Regions from separate parts of the Shewanella woodyi ATCC 51908 genome, predicted to be linked through region 2. Evidence: predicted binding sites of a transcription regulator. Region 2 holds the regulator's gene; the other holds the start of a gene.
The links. Region 2 encodes MetJ, which represses methionine synthesis genes. Its sites were predicted from a motif close to TAGACGTCTAGACGTCTA; they were not measured.
Positions count from the first base shown of each region.

Region 1: a site for MetJ is predicted at 2,667-2,684, ahead of msrA (peptide-methionine (S)-S-oxide reductase MsrA). Genes of this name have one in related genera too.

Region 1 covers NC_010506.1:2,791,142-2,795,577, reverse strand. The annotation lists gene SWOO_RS11675 (alpha-ketoacid dehydrogenase subunit beta) at 1-9, opposite strand, end outside; gene SWOO_RS11670 (thiamine pyrophosphate-dependent dehydrogenase E1 component subunit alpha) at 13-1,191, opposite strand; gene astE (succinylglutamate desuccinylase) at 1,416-2,453, opposite strand; gene msrA (peptide-methionine (S)-S-oxide reductase MsrA) at 2,733-3,212, shown strand; gene pgm (phosphoglucomutase (alpha-D-glucose-1,6-bisphosphate-dependent)) at 3,289-4,436, opposite strand, start outside.
Region 2 covers NC_010506.1:865,063-869,498, forward strand. The annotation lists gene SWOO_RS03190 (conjugal transfer protein TraF) at 1-650, shown strand, start outside; gene SWOO_RS03195 (sulfite exporter TauE/SafE family protein) at 864-1,598, opposite strand; gene metJ (met regulon transcriptional regulator MetJ) at 1,710-2,024, opposite strand; gene metB (cystathionine gamma-synthase) at 2,257-3,423, shown strand; gene SWOO_RS03210 (bifunctional aspartate kinase/homoserine dehydrogenase II) at 3,445-4,436, shown strand, end outside.

The sequences.
Region 1 (4,436 bases), 1.9 Mb from region 2:
TTCGGCCACGGCTTATACACTCCCTTCGCTATTTGGATATGATTTCGGGTACTTTTTAATATGTGTTTTCAGCGTCTCTAGCTGCTGCTTTAATCGCGGCGTTGGCGTGTCGTAAACATCTTCAATCAAGGTATCAACACTAGACATAGGAAGCTTCTCTGCCACCTTCACCTCAGCTAGCACTTCGCTACGGTATTTTTCAAACAACTCAGAGTCTTGTTTCTCGGTTAACCAACCTTTGTTGATCATCCATAGCTTAAAACGTTTAACTGGATCGTGTTGTTGCCATTTAGCTTCCTCATCTTTTGAGCGATACCCTGAAGGGTCGTCCGAAGATGAGTGTGCACCGAGTCGATAAGTCATGGCTTCTATAAGTACTGGCGCATTGTTTTCAACAGCATAGGCTCTCGCCTGTTGAGTTGCAGCAAGTACGGCAAGCATGTCATTACCGTCAACACGTATCGTGTGCATACCATAACCAGGGCCACGACTTGCAATACCGTTACCCATAAACTGCTCACTGGTTGGTGTTGAGATCGCATAACCATTATTACGGCAAAAGAAAATAGTCGGAGATTTAAGCACTGCGGCCATATTTAGACCAGCATGAAAATCACCTTCAGATGCGGCACCCTCTCCAAAGTAGCAGATCGCAATATTACGCTTTCCCTGCATCTTTAGGCTATAACCTACGCCAGTTGCTTGGGGGATCTGGGTCGCAAGTGGTGATGAGATAGTTTGGTAGTTCAGCTCAGAAGAGCCGTAATGGATCGGCATCTGTCTGCCTTTACCCAAATCCTTCTCATTACTGAACAGCTGATTCATAAACTGCTCAGTGGTAAACCCACGGTATCTCAGCGCCGCATGTTCACGATATTGCGCTAAGATAACATCATCATTATCAAGTGATGCTGCACTGCCGATAATAGAGGCTTCTTCACCTGTACAGGTCATATAGAAGCTGATCCGGCCCTGACGCTGTGCGCCCAACATGCGCTCATCTAATACCCGAGTAAATACACAAGTATCGTAAATCTTATGTGCTAGGGCTTCATCAATAGCTGGTAATACCGCGTTTTCATACACGGTACCATCGGCTTGCAAGATTTTTAAAATAGGAATGTTTACTGAATCCCTATCGAGAAAACTGACACGATGGACAGTTTCATTCTGGCTTGTTGCGTTGCTCATACTATTCTCTTATCAGCTGAGTGCTTTGTTATTGAGTCCTCTTCCCATGAGAAGAGTTAATTCTTGTTATACGCGTTGCAGAACATTACGTTAACGTAAACTACCTATCAACCATTCATTCTATCTTAGCAAAAACTAACGGTGGGCCTGCCCGTATGTTTAGCTTTACATTCAAGAGCAAACCCACAGCAGGCACCGTTAATCTTAATCGTTAAAGCAAATACTTAACCGTCTATATTCTCAGTAGAGGCAGGCTTTAAACATAAAACCGTTCGTTGGCCCACTGGTACCTTGGCATTAGGGAAGACGATGGCTTCAACCTCATGTTCAACCTTGATGTTCTCCCCGCCCTCTTTGGCTAAAATATAGCCCTTAGGGAATGAGGTAAAATTTTCTACATCATTGGCGAAAGTAAACTCAAAATCATCAAAGCCTTTATTAATTGCTCGACACACTTGATACAGATTCACCGTTTTAGCATTAAAATCTGGCAGTTCTAAGGACTTATTGCCGATTAAGCGGCTAAGCATCTCGTTGAGCGCGATAAAGCGCGTCATATCATTTTGACCCATTGGAAGCACTTTGCCTAACTCAATGGTAAATGCATCGGCTTGATAATTAAGGGATGAAAAGTAGCTAAATGTTGTGGTGGGCTCATGATGAAATAACACAGTATCGATACCGCATGCTTCAAGAAACATGATCTGCTCACCACTGTACTTACGACCTGGTCTGTATGGGTAGATAGCGAATTTTTCGTGTTTAGAACCACGGATAGCGGTGTGAAGATCGTAATGAATTTTATGGCTGTTATCTTTTGATGAACTAAAAAACTTATCAACGTAAAACTCAAGTTTCTTTGCTCTAATACGTTCAGGGTTAACTAACCCTTCACCCACAGAGTGAGCTCCGTTAAACAGGCGATTAAGGTTTTCATCAATAAAGCGGGTGCCATTGATGATGGCTGGCGGATTACCAAAAAGAAAAAGTACCCTTTGCTCCGCAATTAACCTCTCTTCAAGCAGTGACTTTATCAGTCCGTTACATAACTCTATAGGCGCGGTTTCATTACCGTGTACAGCACATGAGAGTACAATGTCTTTCCCCCGAGCGACCTTAGGTTCAAACACAATAACTCCAGTATCCCATACTTCCACTTGAGTATGAGAGCCAAGCATAAATGTGAATGTTTCATCGAAATGTTGTGGTTGGGCGAGTGTAAGTTGTAAAAAGTCTTTAGACTCTTTTAGTGCTTGTAACACGAGGTACTCCTTATTGTCCTACATAAACACCGCAACAAAGGGCTATTTAAGCAAGATCCTTTTTTGTTATGAAAACTCGGATTTAGCATAGTAACATTTTACTCCCACATCAGCCATTTATCAGCATTTCAAAGCTAGCATATTCCAAAAAATTTACCTTTTTTCCATTTACTGTTTGCATTTTGTCTATGAGTAAAACAGAATAAAGACATCCGGACGGCTAAACGGCCAAGGCTAGTTGTTAGACATCATTAAACTTTAGGCATTAAAGAGGTATTTATGGCAGTAGCAACATTTGGAGCAGGATGTTTCTGGGGCGTCGAGCATTTTTTTAAACAAGTCCCAGGTGTGCTCAAAGCAACATGTGGCTATATGGGCGGTAAAGACTCTACAAACTGTTATGAAGAGGTAAAAACAGGAGAAACTGGCCACGCAGAGGTAGTTCAAGTCGAATTTGATGAGTTGCAGGTGACTTTTGAAGATATTTTGGATGTTTTCTGGAAAAATCATAATCCCACCAGTCTAAATCGACAAGGTGGAGACATAGGTAGCCAATATCGAAGTACGATTTTCTTCCACGACAAAGCGCAAAAAGCTGCAGCTGAGCTTTCTAAATTATCATTAGCACGAAGTGGTAAATGGGGTGCCCGCCATATCGTGACAGAGATAGTTCCCCTGCTCACTTTTCACCGAGCTGAAGAGTACCATCAGAATTATCTAGAGAAAAATGAACTTCCTAGCTGCCATATCGCCTATTAAGCTTTTATGTATTCTCCAACAAAAAGCCCCTGTAACAATACAGGGGCTCGATAAAATATGTAAACCGATATGGTTATTAACTTAACATCGTCTCTATCATGGCTTGTGCTTGAGCAATCACCTCATCAAGATGCTTTTGGCTAACAAAGCTTTCGCCATATATCTTAAATAGGGCTTCTGTACCTGATGGTCTAGCAGCAAACCAAGCATTGTTAGTCACAACTTTAATGCCGCCAATTTTGGCTTGATTACCTGGCGCCTTTGTCAGTACGCTTGTGATCGCTTCACCTGCTAACCTAGTGTCACCTAATACCTTAGTATCCACATTTTCTGCAATAATCTTGGCAAACTTGGCTTTTTTCTCGGCTGTAACAGGGCTATCTACGCGGGTATAAAAGCTCTCACCATGAAGTTCAACCAGCTCATCATAACGCTCTGCAGGTGTTTTACCGGTGACTGCCAACATTTCTGCGGCCAGTAAGGCTAAAATAAAGCCATCTTTATCGGTACACCAAGTGGTGCCATCACGTCGTAAAAAAGCCGCACCAGCACTCTCTTCGCCACCAAAAGCAAAGGTCGACTGCGCTAAACCATCAACAAACCACTTAAACCCAACAGGAACTTCACTCATCACACGTTGATGTTGTTCACACACCTTATCTATCATGGCACTAGAAACTAACGTTTTACCAATCACTAAGGATTTAGACCACTGAGGTCTATGGGTTACCAGATAGTCAATGGCCACCGCTAAGAAGTGATTTGGATTCATTAGGCCAGAGCCTGGGCAAACGATGCCATGGCGATCGTAGTCAGGATCATTACCTACACATAGGTCAAAATTGTCTTTGTGCTTTAATAAAACAGACATCGCGTAGGGAGATGAGCAATCCATGCGGATCTTGCCATCTTTATCCAGCGGCATAAATCCAAAACTTGGATCAATACTCTTGTTCACTAACGTAATGTCAAGGTCGTAGCGTTTAGCGATTTCTGCCCAATAATGGATCCCTGAGCCTCCAAGTGGATCAACGCCCAATCTCACTTTTGCTTTCTTGATGGAATCCATATCAATAACATTAATTAGATCATCAACATAAGGTGCGATTAAATCCACCTCTTGAACTAAATGACTCTGCATAGATTGGGTGTAATCAAGGCGATTAACCCCTGCTAAATTCTGTGCAAGATAATGATTGGCTCTATCTTCAATCCACTGGGTGA
Region 2 (4,436 bases):
TTGATTCTCAAGGGGCTGTTGTTGCGGGGGCCGTTTCGGATTTAGGTGTGGCAATTAGTTTTCCACTCTCAATCGTTAATATGCCGATATCGGTTGGGGTATCCCCTAAGTTTCAGCGCATCGATACCTATAACTATGTGGTAAGCGCAAATAACTTCGAGTCCAGTGATTTTAATGACTCCAAATATCGTAACGATGAGTCCACGTTCAATCTGGATATTGGGGTGGCGATGCAGCCCATTGAGGGGCTGGTTGTCGGCTTATCTGGGCGTAACTTAATCAGTCAAGATGTGGATACGGTTGAGGCTCAAGGACGTAAGTTTACCTATCAGGTTGAGCCCCTATTTACCGCTGGAATCGCCTATGACTGGGAGAGTCTGACATTAACATCTGATATCGATTTAAATACCCATAAACGTTTCGATGAGATAGAGGGAACTCAGTATTGGCGATTAGGTGGTGAAGTGAGGGCTCTGGACTGGTTAGCGCTGCGCATGGGCTATCGACACGATATGAAGGACAATACTTCCAATATCTACTCATTAGGCACTGGCTTCTCTATTGGGCAGACATTTTACTTAGATTTTACCGGTATGATGGGTAGCGATGATGCTATTGGTGGTGTGCTGCAAACCTCATATCATTTTTAGCGGCTAAGAAGGGCGTTTGCAGGGCCATTTAGAGATAGCTTAGTTGCGAGAGTGAACGAGTTTCCTTTGAGTGTGCCAACAAGTTGGCTGCGAGTACAAGCAATACGTCGTAGGTTTGTGTCACTTCTCTTTCTCGAAGAGCGAAGGTCACTCTTGAAGTATCGCTGATACGCACTAGCAGTGACAAAGTCACGCTCTCGGAGCATCTCGTTTTTACAGCTCAATTAACGATTTTATCGTCAACACTAATGCGCTGATAGAGCAAAGTACCAAGGTCATGCTGCGTGTTTTATTTTTATCTACTCTCCCGACCAACCTGCCAGCCACTAAGTAGCCTAATATCACCGAAGGAAGCAGTAGCAGTGATAACCAAAGCTGTTTTAACTCTAGTAATCCTGTCACGGCTAAGATGGCTAAGGCTATGGTGGAGCTGAAGATAAAGAAAGCTGAGAGCGCTGCTCTGAATTGGTTGGCATCTTTACCTGAGAGTAAGATGGCTAATGGTGGGCCACCAATGGCCGCTATATTACCAAATACACCAGATATGACCCCTGCTGCAAATAGATTCTTGCGATTCACGACTAAATTAAACTTCATTAGGCTTAAGATCACGGCTGCGGCTACGATCCCAGCGATGGCGAGTCCCAGTATCGGTTGAGGAGCAAATATGAGTAAAGCAGCACCTAAAAAGCCACCAGGAATACGACCAAGTAGTGCGTATTGCAGGCCGTTAAACTCCAAAGCACCACGTTCTCTAAAGAGGGTCAGTAACGAGATAGTAAACCCCATGATGATCACGGGAGCTGGAACGAGATCAGGGTCAACAATGTAGAGCAGTGGCGAGGCCACAACAGCAAGACCAAAGCCAATTAAGCTTTGAGTCAGTGCACCAAAGAAGATGATGATAGATGCCAGTAGCAAGGTGGTAGGTGCGATTAACTCAAACACATTGAATGTCCATTAGCCGAGCACAATATTGAAAATTAATATAAAAAGAACAAAGTAAAACAAACAGGGACCGCATTGCGGTCCCTGAGGTGAGTATATATTTATAAAAGCTTACTCGACATCTTCCCACTCAATCCCCATCTCATCCATTAAGCGTTTTACTTCCGCTGGGATGCTGTCAGGCTTATCTTTTGAAAGATCTTCATCGTTAGGCAGTGGCTGGCCAGTGTAAGCATGCAAAAAAGCTTCACATAGCAGCTCACTATTGGTGGCGTGACGAAGGTTGTTGACCTGACGACGTGTGCGTTCATCAGTCAGTACCTTAAGTACTTTCAAAGGAATGGAAACAGTAATTTTCTTTACCTGTTCATTCTTTTTGCCGTGTTCAGCATAGGGGCTGATGTAATCGCCATTCCACTCAGTCATTGACTCACCTGTAAATTCAAAATTCGGGGCAGATTTTAACCCTTTAATTTGTACAGTCAAATTATTGCCTCTTATTTCCATTAAATGCAAATAGATTTCCATATGTTCGGACGTCTAAACGTCTAATTGGTTGACGAAGAGGTAACTCTTAGGTACATTTAGACGTCCAGACATCTCTTTGTTCTAATCGATATGAAGTATGATGTGCAGTAGTCAGTATTAGGAGCAGTAGATGACCGAACGTAAGTTAGCCACGATTGCCGTGCGTCAGGGGATTGAGTCCGATACCCAACATGGTGCCGTAGTACCGCCGATCTATCTTTCCACTAATTACTCCTTCGATGGGCATAAAAACCCAAGAGATTTTGATTACAGTCGCTCAGGTAATCCAACTCGCTCAATTCTTGGCGATGCCATTGCAGGCCTTGAGAAAGGAGCCACTGGCGTCGTAACCTGTACGGGAATGGCAGCCATCACTTTGGTCACTAGCTTGTTAGGTCCAGACGATCTGCTTGTAGTACCTCACGATTGTTATGGTGGTAGCTACAGATTATTCACTAATTTGGCTAAAAAGGGTCAATTTAAGCTGGCGGTGGTTGATCAAACTGACAGTCAGGCTTTAAGTGAGGCGATAGCACTAAAACCTAAGATGGTTTGGCTTGAGACGCCATCGAATCCACTGTTAAGGGTGGTTGATATCGAGGCGATTGCGCAAGCAAGTCACGAGGTTGAAGCACTTGTGGTCGTCGATAACACTTTCCTCTCTCCCATTTTACAGCAGCCACTTCTTCTAGGGGCTGATATCGTGATCCACTCAACGACTAAATATATTAATGGCCATAGTGATGTTGTAGGTGGCGCTGTAGTGGCGAAAGATCCAGAACTTGGTGAGTTGCTGCATTGGTGGTCAAACACCTTAGGGCTGACAGGTTCGGCGTTTGACAGCTATCTGGCTCTACGTGGTCTTCGAACCTTGCCTATCCGTATTAAAGAGCATCAAGCTAATGCTGAGCGAGTGCTAGAGGTGCTGACAAACAGTAGCGCCGTCGACAAGGTGTATTATCCTGGGCTTAAAGATCATCCCGGTCACGAGATTGCCGCTAAGCAGCAAAAAGGCTTTGGCGCTATGCTCAGTTTCGAGTTAAAAGGCGGAGAGGCCGAGTTAGTTGCCTTTTTAGCGCAACTTTCTGTGTTTTCTGTCGCAGAAAGTTTAGGTGGGGTAGAGAGTTTAGTCGCGGTTCCTGCGACAATGACCCATAGAGCGATGGAGCCAGAGGCACGAGCCGAGGCAGGGGTTAAAGAGACCCTTATTCGCCTCTCTGTCGGTATTGAAGATGCTGATGATTTAGTTGCAGATATTCAAGCTGGGCTTACTGCTGCATCTGCAGCCAGCTGTTAATTGGTTTAGTAGGAGTTAGAGATGGCGCGTGGTCATTTACATAAATTTGGTGGTTCTAGTCTGGCTGATGCTGATTGTTACCGCCGCGTGGCTCATATCCTTCTCACTCACGGCAATAGCGATGATTTAGTCGTTGTCTCTGCCGCAGGTAAGAGCACCAATTTTCTTTATAAGCTACTGGCGTTAAAAGATTCGTCTCAGCTGTGGCAAGAGGAGCTACAGGTGCTGATCAGTTTTCAACAGAACCTGATTGAGCAGTTGCTCTCTAATGAGCAGGCAAGGAGCTTGCGCGAACGTTTATCTATCGATAAGTACCAGCTGATAAGCTTGTTCTCTCTCGACTCCCTTAATGAGTACAAGCGTAGCGAAGTGGTGAGCTTCGGTGAGCGTTGGTCAGCACGTTTATTAGCTGCACTTTTACGAGAGTCTGGTGTAGCGGCGAGCGATATTGATGCTAGAAGTTTGTTAATTGCCGATGAGGGGGCTATTCCTCAAATAAGGGTTGATGAGTCCCGTGCTCGAGTGCTTAAACGTGTGGATGATAGTCCCAATGAGAGACTGATTATCACCGGGTTTATCTGTGCCAATAGCCAAGGTGAGACTCTACTGCTTGGCCGTAATGGCTCAGACTACAGCGCCACCTTAATCGCAAGCCTTGCTAATATCGGTCGAGTGACAATCTGGACCGATGTTGAAGGGGTATTTAATGCCGATCCGAATAAGATTAATGATGCCAAATTGCTTAAGAGCCTCTCGCTAGATGAGGCTAACCGTCTGGCTCATTTAGGCTCTCCTGTATTGCATAACCGCTCACTGCAGCCTCTGTTTGATACCGACGTGAGTTTAGCGGTACGTTCAAGTTACGCATCACATACCGATTTTACTCTTATTGCACCAAAGAGTTCATCTGCCAGTGCACCGGTTGTGACAAATCTATCTTCAGTATCGCTATTTAATTTCAGACTGACAGCTGGACTGCAAAGCGTTATCGAGCTGTTAGCCGAAGCGGGGTT